DNA from 4 places in the Fischerella sp. JS2 genome. Region 2 is predicted to be linked to each of the others. Evidence: predicted binding sites of a transcription regulator. Region 2 holds the regulator's gene; each other region holds the start of a gene.
The links. Region 2 encodes NtcA, which controls nitrogen genes in cyanobacteria. Its sites were predicted from a motif close to TNTGTANNNNNNNNTACANA; they were not measured.

Region 1 (3,200 bases), 1.7 Mb from region 2:
TGCCTTACAGTTAGCGCGTACTAAGGGTAAATTAGACGGAATATTTGCAATCAGTTGCAGGTTGCGTTCTTGTGCTATTGCTTGCGCTGAAATTAACAAGGGTTGCAATATATCAGCAAGATAGCAATCTGCTTCTTTCTCTCCTGTTCCTGGTAGCAATAATGGCGGTTTGTCTTCTTTTTCTACAGTTGCTTCTACAAATATTTCTTCTTGTTCTGGTAGTTTTAAAGGTGCTAAATTCTCTACCCCCAAATCAATCACTTCATCAAATTTCTTCAACAATTCTTGCAGGCGATCGCTTTCCCGCACAATGCTTTCTGCTACTTCTCGGTTAGGGTCTCCCGACCGCAGTCGCTTCAAAAGCAGCTTACCAAAGGTTCGCAATGCTGTCAGAGGATTACGAAATTGATGCAACAGATTATCTAGTAAATCCTGCTGTTTCTCTTGCAGAATTTGTTGTTGATGCAACTGTACCTCTAACCATGTGCGCCGCTGGTCTAAAATACAGGCTATTGCCAGTGTTCGGGCTATACTTTCTATACGACTCCGCTCCTGTTCATTCCATGCCCTATCTTCTCTAGCTGTCACTAGTAGCCCCATCATGACATCTTCATAAACCAGAGGTAAAACGATTTTGTCGCCGCTTAAAAGAGATTCTTCTGGTGAATCCTCTGATGTTCTATTTTCTGTCTTAGAACTATTTGATGGGACAGGAAAATCTTTTGCTGACGTCAATAACTTTTGATTCAGTGTTGGTAATGCCAGAGCATTTGTACTTTGACCTCCAACTGCTTCTGGATAAACTACTAATGGAATCAATTTCGCTTCATTGGTTGGAGCCTCTACCAATTCTTGTGTTAAATATACAACACTTAATGACGCTCCTAGTCCTTGAACTAGTAACGCCATTTGCTCTCGGCACAGAGCAATAAATTCAGAACTGGCAGACATTAGCATTTTTCAGATCTTGCTCAGAATTAGGACAAAACAAGGAAAAAGTGTGAGTTCTATATGTAACAAAGCTTAACTATATTTTGCAACTAATGCATTAATCCGAAGGCAGAAGGCACCAGGGCAGGAGGCACCAGGACAGAAGGCATTAGGTATTGGGCTTTAGTTTATAAATAACCAACCACCAACCACCAACACTGTTCATAATACTTACCAAAGTATTTATCTACGTTAAGAGAAATTATGTTTCTTGTATCAAAAGTTTAAAAACTGTTGATCTTTTGAACTAGAACTTTTATAATTACGACGGATTTTGTAGCTATAACTACAATCTGTAGCTTTGAAGAGGAGGAAAAAAGGTTGGCAAGGAGACGAAAGCGGAAGAGCCGTCGTCGGCAAGAAGGGCGGCGTATCTTAGAGCATGTGCCCCAATATAGCATTGAAAGCGGCGAAGATAAACCTGTGACAGCAGCCAGAAAATTTATTCAAGCTGAAGGGATCTTGCCACCCGCTTTGCTACTCGTAAAGCGCAACGAACATACAACAGATCGATACTTTTGGGCTGAAAAGGGGCTATTTGGCGCTCAGTATGTAGAAGAGAATCATTTCCTATTCCCTAGTCTGAGAACGTTAGAACCTTCTGCTGTCCCAGAACCGATGGCATTGGTTAGTCGCTGAAACATCTAAGGCGATTTAGTAGATAGTGATTGTGGCTTTTGACAATTATTAACTGGCAAAATGCTAAAGATATATAAAAATTTAATTTTTTTTTAGTTTTCAGCTAATTTGCCAGTCAAATTTAGCGGTCTGGATTAAGATTAATCAAATCCTGCCAAACTATTATGTTTGTAGGATGAGGTTTGGATGACAAAGATTACAAAAAACGGGAATGTAGCGACTCCTCCCTAAGCAAAGAGTTCGTGTCATGTGAACGACGTGCTTAGGAGCTAGTTCTCTAGGGAAAAGTAAACCACCAATTAATTTTTGTAAAATTTGCCAAGCCGCTTTGTCAAACAAAATATAATCTACTCTCCACAAGAATTAAAATTCTTGTGGAGAATAATCTATAATCGGGATTAGTTATTTTTGTTTCCATTTCCGACAAATGCTGCCCACAAATCTGCATTTAGTGATTTCAGAGATAGTCAAATAATTTTGGACTTTACGAAAAGTTTGTAGACGCGTAAGCGTCTACGCGCAGTGTTCCGGGGTGAACCTCCAAGCTTTTCAAGACGGATTGATTCCACAGATAAATCAGGCGGCTTGTACCATCAAGGAATCATCGGTGTTCATAGCTTGGTTGCTATTCACCTGGCTTTAGCTTTAATACCCTTTTTAACTCAATCAGTTCATCTCGATGGGCAGTTACAGTAATTCGACTTGAGGATGGTGATTCGCCCTGAGTTTGTTCTACCTTTAGCGATACCTTTTCAAGCTTTCCAGCTTTTTTCCAGTAGAAAATACCACTGACAGGGGATAGCAATACCATCCCGATAAAAAAACTACTCAGGCTAGGGAAAAGTTGTGACAAAACCAGTGATAGACAAAGAATACCAGTAGCACTCAGCACAGTCAAAAATATTGCTAAAAACCAACTGGGTCGAACATTGCCTTCAAATATAACTTGGTTTTGTTCTTGGTCTACCGCTGCCACTCGGTAAGACCTAGCTCGGAAATACTCCCTTAATTGAGACATTAAAGTAGCTTCGTCTTGCTCAGATACCAGTTGTGCAACTTCAGTACGGTCTTTAGTAGAGGCACGAACAAAGAAAAATAATCCGACCGATAACACAAAAGTGAGCAACAACGTGGATGGCAGAATAGCGGTATCCATATAGTGAGTTTTTACTGCTTGAGTGGAGGAGACTTATTCATTATCAATTATTCGTTAATTTGTCCTCCCATTTATGTACTGTTGCCAAAGACGTGCTAAATCCTGTGCTTGTGGAATCCACTCTGAAGAAACTTGGTACATCCGCCGGGGACGTCCGCGTCCTTCGAGTTTTTTCCAATACCCTGTAATAGCTTTGTAGTCTTCGAGAAACTTAATCGCACTGTAAAGTACGGTGTCCGAAAGACGATAGGTGGGGTATTCAGTTTCTAAGCGTTGGATTAACTCGGTTCCGTAAGACTCCCCTTGTAATAAAACGTACAAGATATAACAAACTGCTAGTTCTTGACAAAGGTAAGTTGGCGGAGGATTCTCAAAGAATTGATATATATCCTCAAGTTTCATGGTTAGTGAAGAA
Region 2 (3,200 bases):
GGCAATTTGATGTAGCATGTGATCTAAAAATGGAATACCTGTAGCTGCATTACAAACTCCTGTACCATCCAAATTAATCGTAACCTGGACATCTGTTTCCTCCGTAGTGCGATGTACAGAAGCAATACGGGGAGTTTGTGTGAGGTTGTTGGGTGAAGATAGAGTTTGGCGATCGCTGATTTGCATAGTATTTGGTTAGTGGTTAATAGTTAGTGGTTAGTGGTTAGTGGTTAGTGATTTACTACTAACTACTAACCACTAACTACTAACAAATTCTTACATTCCCATAATTTCATATCCTGCATCAACATACAGGACTTGTCCTGTAATTCCACTTGCCAAGTCGCTACACAAGAACGCTGCTGCATTACCTACCTCGATCTGTGTGACGGTGCGTCCCAAGGGAGCTACTTGCTCGACATGATGAATCATATCTAAAATACCGCCAACGGCACTAGAAGCTAAAGTACGGATTGGCCCGGCGGAGATGGCATTGACGCGGATATTGGCAGAACCGAGTTCTGCTGCTAAATAACGCACACTAGCTTCTAATCCTGCCTTGGCAACTCCCATCACATTATAGTTAGGAACTGCTCTTACGGCTCCTAAATAAGAGAGAGTAACTATGCTTCCACCTGCGATCATCAAAGGTTTAGCTGCACCAGCTAGTTGCACCAAAGAATAGGTGCTGACATCTAAAGCTGTACGAAATCCTTCACGAGAGGTTTGGCTAAAGTCTCCACTCAAATCATCTTTATTGGCAAAGGCAATGGAATGGATGAGAAGGTCCAACTTGCCCCATTTATCGCGGATCGTCTCAAAAGTAGATTGAATCTGTTCGTCATCTTGGACATTGCAAGGGAGAAACAGACTTGGGTTGAGAGGTTCGACAAGTTCAGCAACCTTTTTCTCCATTTTGCCACGCTCATCTGGTAGGTAGGTGATCCCCAAGTTAGCTCCGGCTTTGTGCAGTTGTTGGGCAATACCCCAGGCTATAGAGCGGTTGTTGACAATGCCTGTAACAAGGGCATTTTTTCCAGTCAGATCCAGCATAGAAATTATTGATGTGATGTTTCATTAGGAGCATACATGAATCTGAGCTTGGTTTGTCTTCGTTTTATAAATTTGATTTTTGATTGTACTTCAGGGTAGATGTAACAGAAGAGACTCTATCTTGCACCAACTAAAATTGGATACAAACTGCTTCTTTTAAAGATGAATGATCAAAAGGATTTTTAAACAGAGTAAAGGTTTTAGAAAAAGATATTTTTCTTTTGTAAGTAACTAAATTTATTTGTGGTTTCCCTTGCGTCTCCATTACCCTAAGTTTTTACATCCGTATTTTCAACATCCATCGTGCCAAAATTGCTTTTTACCATCAATTTACCATTTTATGTTTTCATAAATTCTCTATGAATCTTACTTTTTTCTTAAAAAACTTATTGTCTACAATTTTGGAAGTACCTAACAAAAAGTACTAGATTCCTGCACTACAAATTTTGTATCATGTTAAACAAACATCAATTAGATAAAGGGTTAAGTATAGGAAAGTACAGAAAGGTTGACAATGTTTTATTGAATTTTCGAGTGTATTCTTAGGAAATCCATATTCGTTTTTCTGGCATTGGGTAGGGGAAGGGAGATAGATGATCGTGACACAAGATAAAGCCCTAGCAAATGTTTTTCGTCAGATGGCGACTGGAGCGTTTCCGCCAGTGGTGGAATCGTTCGAGCGCAACAAGACGATCTTTTTCCCCGGCGATCCTGCTGAAAGAGTTTATTTTCTCTTAAAAGGTGCAGTTAAACTCTCCAGGGTGTACGAAGCAGGAGAAGAGATAACTGTAGCGCTACTGCGAGAAAACAGTGTATTTGGGGTTTTGTCCCTACTAACGGGAAACAAGTCTGATCGTTTTTATCATGCAGTTGCTTTTACGCCTGTGGAATTGCTTTCAGCACCTATCGAACAGGTGGAACAAGCACTCAAGGAAAATCCAGAATTATCGATGTTAATGCTGCGGGGTTTATCTTCGCGCATTCTTCAGACAGAGATGATGATTGAAACTCTCGCTCACCGCGATATGGGTTCAAGATTAATAAGTTTCTTATTAATTCTTTGTCGAGATTTTGGTCTTCCTTGTGCAGATGGAATCACAATTGATCTCAAGCTATCTCATCAGGCGATCGCTGAAGCAATTGGTTCGACTCGTGTGACTGTCACTAGACTACTAGGCGATTTGCGCGAAAAGAAGATGATTTCCATACACAAGAAAAAAATTACTGTCCACAAACCTGTGACACTAAGTCGGCAATTCACTTAATTGTACACAGAGAGCGGCATTCAGAAATATAGACACTCTTGTAGAAATAGGTAATGGGTAATGAGTAATAGGTAATGGGTAATGGATAAATACTTGTTAATTCCTTTTCCCCTTTCTCTTTACCCCTTTACCCAGTAATTTATCAACCTGCAATTCGCCACAGAAAATGCCTGAAAGTAGTAGGCTGTATCTGGAAGGATTTCTTCGGTAAATACAAACAGATGGCCACCGGGTACATCCTCATTATTGCAATCTTAATTTTGGGAGGCGTTATTGCCACCGTCGGCGATCGCATTGGCACGCGGGTTGGCAAAAAACGGCTCTCACTTTTCAACCTTAGACCCAAAAATACAGCTGTATTAGTAACAATCTTGACAGGGTTGGGCATTTCTGCATCAACCCTGGGCATTTTATTTTTAGCTGATGAAGGTTTGCGTAAAGGAGTTTTTGAGTTAGAAGATATTCAAAAAGACCTTAGGCGTAAACGCGTACAACTAGAAAATACGACCCAGCAACTTGATACAACCAAAACCGAACTAGAGCAAGCCAGGAAAGAACAAGCCAAAGCTCAGCAGGATCTGCAAGAAATTAACAAATCTTTACAAGCAGCCAACGCTAAGCAACAGCAAACGCAAGCCCAACTCAACCGTACAATTAATCAACAAGCAAAAACTCAAACCCAACTCCAAGGCACTCAAAAGCAATTGAGTCAAGTGGCAAATCAATATGAAAAAGCCATAGCCCAGCTACAAAACGTTTATCAAGAAAGGAACAGACAACTAGAGGAAATTAAACGACTAAAAGCAGAACGCCAAAAACTTTATGAGCAAGCGAAACAAGCCGTTGCTGAAGCGCAAGCTGCTATAGACAAACGCGATCGCG
Region 3 (3,200 bases), 810 kb from region 2:
CCAATCGTTAGAGTAATTAACGCATAAAGCAAGCCGCCAATCAATAAAACTAGCAACAGTGTTTCCCGCACTTCCTTCATCAAAAATGCAAATCGCTGTCCACGATTTGCCATCATAGAAGGTAGGAGAAAAATTTCTGGTTTGACACCAGTTAAACGTTTTAGTTCTCCCTTAGTTATTTCCAAGCCTAGTAAGTCAGGCTGCACGGCCTAGATACTCCCTTCATAGTGCAAGTTGCGTGTTTCTCGTATTTTAATTTTAAAAAACAAATTAAATTTGCTTTTGTGGCTGCTACAGGAATAAAAAAGTACTTAGGAAGAGTTTAAGCGATCGCCCAGCGTTTTTGGGAGAAACGAACACTCTCTTGAAAAGCTTTGAGGTTCCCTCCGGGACGCTGCGCGTAGGCGCGTAAGCGACTTCTCGTAAGAGTACGGAGGAAACCTCCGCACCCTAGCCTTAAGCCACTCCGTGTCTACAAACTTTTCGCAGATGCACACAGATAAACACCGATAATCTATCTGTGTGTATCTGTGTGTATCGGTGGTCGATATGCTTGATCTTATCTGCTAAATTCAAGGATACAAGCCTCTATCAGTAAGCGCTTGGGCAACCCGACCAACTCCCAAAGTATAAGCTGCCAACCTTAGAGAAATTTGCCTTGTCTTTGAGTGTTTGATCACTTGGCGATATGCTTGCACCATTAAGTGTTCCATTTCACGGTTAACGCGTTCCTCATCCCAAAATACGTAAGAAAGACCTTGCACCCACTCTAGATAACTCACCACTACGCCGCCAGCGTTTGCTAAGATGTCCGGTAATACAGTTACACCCCGTGCTTCTAGTGCTTGGCTTGCCATTAGAGTTACTGGGCCATTAGCCGCCTCTGCAACTATCTTGGCTTGCACCTGATTTACATTTTCTTCTGTAATCTGGTTTTCCAAAGCTGCGGGAATCAACACATCACAGGGTAAAGTTAGTAACTCAGCATTGCTAATTGGTACTGCATCTGGGAAACCAACAACACTTCTACGGTTCTCAGTCGCATAAGCTTTCAAAGCAGGGATATCAAGACCTTCTTTGGAATAAACTCCTCCAGATCCAGTCGCAACAGCTATCACCTTCGCTCCGGCTTCGTGGAATAATAAAGCCGCTGCCCCGCCTACATTCCCGAAACCCTGGATCACTACTCGCACATCCGCTAAGGATTTACCTCGATCAACTAGCGTTTCCCTAACAATAATCATTACGCCGCGTCCCGTTGCCATTTCCCGTCCCCGTGAACCACCGATAGACAGGGGTTTACCAGTTACAACTCCTGGCACAGCATGACCAACATTCACAGAGTAAGTATCCATCATCCAAGCCATTTCCCGGGCAGAAGTACCCATATCCGGTGCAGGGATGTCTATACTAGGTCCAATATCTTTGATTAATTCGCTGGTGTAACGTCGTGTGATTCGTTCTAGTTCACCAACACTGTAACGTTTTGGATCTAGAGCAATGCCTCCTTTAGCACCACCGTAGGGAATACCAAGTAGCGCACATTTCCAGGTCATTAACATTGCCAAAGCTGATACCTCTCGTAGCGTCACCGCCGGATGGTAACGAGTCCCACCCTTATAGGGACCTAAAACATCGCAGTGCTGCACCCGATGTCCTGCCAAAATCTGTATTTCGCCACTATCCCGTTTTACGGGAATCGACACTGTAACTACTTTACGTGGATGACTAAGTACTTCCAACAGACCTTGATCTAGCTTTAATTCTCGTCCTGCTGCTTCCAGGTAGCTACAAGCCTGGTCTAGTGGGCAAATATACGCTGGAGAAGGAGCTTCCAGTGGTTGTAGAGATGTTGAAATCATAGATTCTCCCAATCACGGTTCTACAAAATCCTTATCGAACCGGATCTGTATGTCTAGACTAGCCTTTTTTTTAGAAAAAAATAGAAATTTTGTAGTTTATGTTACATTTTTCTCTAGATGTAGCTTTTTTGGCTAGTCCAAAGGTAGTAAGATAGTGTAACCAGAGATACACATAGATGAACACAGATAAAAAACATACTTGTTATCTGTGTTCATTTCCTATTTGATTTTGTCTTTGAAGTGAAAAAATAGTTAAGTTTGCCCCTTGGCTTTGGTAATTATTCACTACAAAGATACTAAGACACAAAGAATTTAAACAAACACTTCAGGAGTAAAGTTACCGTGTAAACCATAAGGGATATGGTGTTTTAGATGTAATTTTGCTACTGCCCCCTGGTTGAAATTACGGCCATCTAAAATTACAACATCTGAGCGATCGCAACTAGCATCATAAACCAAAGCTAACACCCAACCATCGTCTTCCCTTTGAGAATAGGGACGGGGTACAAATACTGGTTCGCTAGCAAAGCCTCTGGGTGCAGCACTCCATAATTGCCGTTCTCCTGACTCCAGATCCATCTTCAAAAACGCTTGCAAGGGAGCATTACCACTAGGAGCATGAGCAGCACCAATATACAAATAGCGATGCGATCGCCCAACTTTTTGAGGATGCAAAGTCGGAAATTCACAACAACGGCTTTCTAACAAGTTTCTCCGTACAGTCTGTTCTTGGAGATTGAGGTGAAAACGCCAGAGTTGTCCAGGCTTGAGAGCATCAAAATTAGTCTGTCGAAAATCACTTTCTGGTTCAACTTCTGGTAGAGATTCGTAACAAATAGAGTCGATGATAATCTCGTTACCTTGTTCAAAAGCATTGGCATGGTGAAACACAAACCCAGAATGAGTTTCGAGAATTTGCACTCCCCTTAGTCCGTCCTTATTAAGGGTTCGGCGAGGAATAATAATCACTCGCGTCGGTTGATTGGGTTGAAACTTAATACATTCGCCTGCACCACGCATTCCCAATGCAAAAGGTATGGGATTAAAAGTTACAGGATTATAAAAGAATATGCAGTAATTCGGAGTAATAGCAAAATCGTGGATAAAAGCGAAACCTGGTACACTATGGGCGTGCTTTCTAATAATCTTGCCTTTTGTGTCTAACTCAAAAATAGTAAAAGTTGTAGATAGACCCGGCTTGATAGAAAAGTTTACTAAACAAGGTTTACCATCATCAAACTCACAACTAGGATCAAAACGGGGATGGGCGCTAAAAGCTTCACCTTCTGACAGCACACCGTTAAAGTATTCCTTGCCCAAAGTTTCTAGTGTATGGGG
Region 4 (3,200 bases), 2.4 Mb from region 2:
GCCACCAAATAAAGGTGGCTAAATTAATGCTCTCAAATAGCTAAGTTTGGTTAAATAGAAAATCATTAGATAAGTAGCTAACAGCAGGCGAGCAACCGATACTCACTAACTACTAACTACTAACTACTAACCCTTTCAAATTAACAATCGTAGTAAAGAGCAAATTCGTAAGGATGAGGACGTAAACGCATTGGGTTAACTTCATTGTCTAGCTTGTAAGAAATCCAAGTTTCAACGAAGTCTTCGGTGAATACACCAGGTTCGGTCAAGAAAGCATGATCTTTCTCTAGTGCTTCCAATGCTAATTCTAAAGAACCAGGAGTGGAGGGAACTTTCGCCAGTTCTTCTGGAGAAAGTTCATAAATGTTTTTATCCAGAGGTGAGCCAGGATCAATTTTGTTCTTGATACCATCTAAACCAGCACAAAGCATGGCAGCAAATGCCAAGTAGGGGTTAGAAGTCGCATCAGGACAACGGAACTCTAAGCGCTTGGCTTTGGGGTTAGTACCAGACAGAGGAATACGAATAGAAGCAGAACGATTCCCTTGAGAGTAAGCCAAGTTCACAGGTGCTTCATAACCAGGTACTAGGCGCTTGTAAGAGTTAGTGGTCGGGTTGGTAATTGCCAACAGTGCTGGTGCGTGCTTGAGAATGCCACCGATGTAATGCAATGCTGTTTCACTCAAACCAGCGTATTTATCGCCTGCGAACAGGGGTTGACCGTCTTTCCAAATTGATTGGTGGGTATGCATCCCAGAACCATTGTCTTGGAAGACAGGCTTAGGCATGAAGGTGACAGTTTTACCATATTTCCTGGCTACGTTCTTGATGACGTATTTGTAAGTCATCAGCCAGTCGGCAGCTTCAATTAACTTACCAAAGCGAAAACCAAGTTCGCACTGACCACCAGTAGCTACTTCGTGGTGCTGCTTTTCAATAGGCACGCCGCATTTTGCCATTGTCAGCAGCATTTCTGTACGAATATCTTGGAAAGTATCGGTGGGGGGCACTGGGAAATAACCCTCTTTGTAGCGGGGTTTGTAACCCAAGTTGGGACCTTCTTGTTTACCGGAATTCCAACGCCCTTCAACTGAGTCTACGTAGTAGTAGCCTTCATGAGAGTTTTGGTCAAAACGGACATCATCAAAGATGAAAAATTCAGCTTCAGGACCAAAGAAGGCTGTGTCACCAAGACCGGAGGAAACCAGATAATCTACTGCTTTTTGAGCAATCACACGAGGACAACGACTGTACCATTCGCCCGTACGGGGTTCTTTGATACTACAAATGATACTAAGAGTCGGTTCTTTCATGAATGGGTCGATCCAGGCAGTGTTTGGATCGAGAACCATTGCCATGTCTGATTCGTTAATAGCTTTCCAACCCCGGATACTGGAACCATCGAAGGGTACGCCGTCTGTGAAGCTACTTTCATCGATTTGATTGTGAAAGACTGTCAGGTGCTGCCATATCCCTGGCATATCGATGAATTTCAGATCGATCATCTGAATGTTGTTGTCCCGAATCATCTTCAGGACGTCTTGTGGGGTTGTCATGGTTACTCCTTCTCCGCCAATTTAGTACAGTAAACCACAATGTTAATGCACGCTGACCTTGCTTGATGAACCCAAATCATTAAAGACACCTGAAATATCCTAAGGATATAAATTTGAGATATTTTGTATTTTTTGTTACAGAATATCATGTTTATAGGTTATGTTCACTTTTGCTGAACAAACTCTACAAAACTTGACAGTTCATCTCACGAGGCCAACTTTGGCATAGAATCCTTTAAGTAGCGCATACATTGTTTTTGTGCTTGAGCTTCTTTTAATCAGTGAACAGTGAACAGTGAACAGTTATCAGGTATATGGTGCGGGGTTGTTACCCGTCATACAACGCCTTCCATATTGGTGGAGGGACGTTATCAAGTGATAAAACTGATAACTGATAACTCATAACTGATAACTGTTAATTTCATTGGCACAAAAATTAGCCGCTTGCAAAAGCAGTCAAATAAATATCAAACCATAAATAGCAATGATTGGGAGATAAAGGAATGCGGGATGCAGTCACAAGTTTAATTAAGAATTATGACGTTGCTGGGCGGTATTTTGACCGGAATGCGATCGACAGTCTCAAGTCCTATTTTGAAAGTGGGACAGCACGAGTACAAGCCGCAGGAGCTATTAATGCAAATGCGGCAGCAATTGTCAAGCAGGCTGGTTCGCAATTATTTGATGAACAGCCAGAGTTGATTCGTCCCGGCGGTAATGCCTACACTACCCGGCGGTATGCGGCTTGTCTGCGGGATATGGATTACTACCTGCGCTATGCTACTTATGCGATTGTTGCTGGCAGTATGGATGTACTGGATGAGCGTGTGCTGCAAGGTTTACGGGAAACTTATAATTCTTTGGGTGTTCCCATTGGCCCTACAGTTCGTGGTATCCAAATTATGAAGGATATTGTCAAGCAGCAATTGGCAGAAGCTGGTGTTAGTGGTGCTAGCTTTGTAGATGAGCCGTTTGACTACATGACCAGCGAGTTGAGTGAGAAGGATATTTAGTCCTTCTATACAAGCAGGCTTTTTGCCTGCTCGATTGGTATAAGATAGAGTCAGCCTCCTCAGGTTGGAGCTTTGTCAGCGCACTCTAATTAAGATGTTGTGTTAGCAAAGTTCAGGCCTGGGAGGTTAGTTTTTTATACGAACCATAAAGGCGTGAAGGACACCAAGGGAAGATTGGCAAAGAAGAGATTGGATGTTTTATTGGTAGAACTTGATTTATGTTCTTCTAGGCAACAGGCACAACGGTTAATTCAAGCGGGAGAAGTGACTGTTGATGGTAAGCTTGTTGATAAGCCGGGGACAGAGGTTGAGGTTGCTGCTGAGGTTAAGGTTAAGGAGCGATCGCGTTTTGTTTCTCGTGGGGGTGAAAAACTTGCCAAAGCGCTGCAAGAGTTTGCTATCACTGTAGAAGGTCGTGTTTGTTTAGATGGTGGCATTTCTACAGGGGGTTTTACTGATTGTCTCCTGCAAGCTGGGGCAAAGTTAGTTTATGGTGTTGATGTCGGTTACGGACAAGTTGACTGGAAGTTACGTAATGACCCACGAGTTATTTTGAAAGAACGCACGAATTTACGCTATCTAACGCCTGATGAGTTGTATGATGTATCCCCCCTAGTAGAAACGGAGGGGG

Region 1: a site for NtcA is predicted at 1,264-1,283, ahead of RS893_RS17335 (DUF3155 domain-containing protein). Genes of this name have one in related genera too.
Region 3: a site for NtcA is predicted at 1,951-1,970, ahead of RS893_RS06700 (Glu/Leu/Phe/Val dehydrogenase). Genes of this name have one in related genera too.
Region 4: a site for NtcA is predicted at 1,679-1,698, ahead of glnA (type I glutamate--ammonia ligase). Genes of this name have one in related genera too.

What each region holds. Positions count from the first base shown of each region.
Region 1 is NZ_CP135918.1:4,081,622-4,084,821, reverse strand. Features, by position in the region: gene RS893_RS17340 (sensor histidine kinase) at 1-957, opposite strand, end outside; gene RS893_RS17335 (DUF3155 domain-containing protein) at 1,312-1,629, shown strand; gene RS893_RS17330 (cofactor assembly of complex C subunit B) at 2,255-2,785, opposite strand; gene RS893_RS17325 (PadR family transcriptional regulator) at 2,840-3,187, opposite strand.
Region 2 is NZ_CP135918.1:2,410,117-2,413,316, forward strand. Features, by position in the region: gene hisB (imidazoleglycerol-phosphate dehydratase HisB) at 1-186, opposite strand, end outside; gene fabI (enoyl-ACP reductase FabI) at 277-1,053, opposite strand; gene ntcA (global nitrogen regulator NtcA) at 1,647-2,318, shown strand; gene RS893_RS09985 (DUF3084 domain-containing protein) at 2,540-3,200, shown strand, end outside.
Region 3 is NZ_CP135918.1:1,600,548-1,603,747, forward strand. Features, by position in the region: gene RS893_RS06695 (hypothetical protein) at 1-206, opposite strand, end outside; gene RS893_RS06700 (Glu/Leu/Phe/Val dehydrogenase) at 573-1,862, opposite strand; gene RS893_RS06705 (carotenoid oxygenase family protein) at 2,175-3,200, opposite strand, start outside.
Region 4 is NZ_CP135918.1:4,779,263-4,782,462, reverse strand. Features, by position in the region: gene glnA (type I glutamate--ammonia ligase) at 141-1,556, opposite strand; gene apcB (allophycocyanin subunit beta) at 2,060-2,569, shown strand; gene RS893_RS20325 (TlyA family RNA methyltransferase) at 2,744-3,200, shown strand, end outside.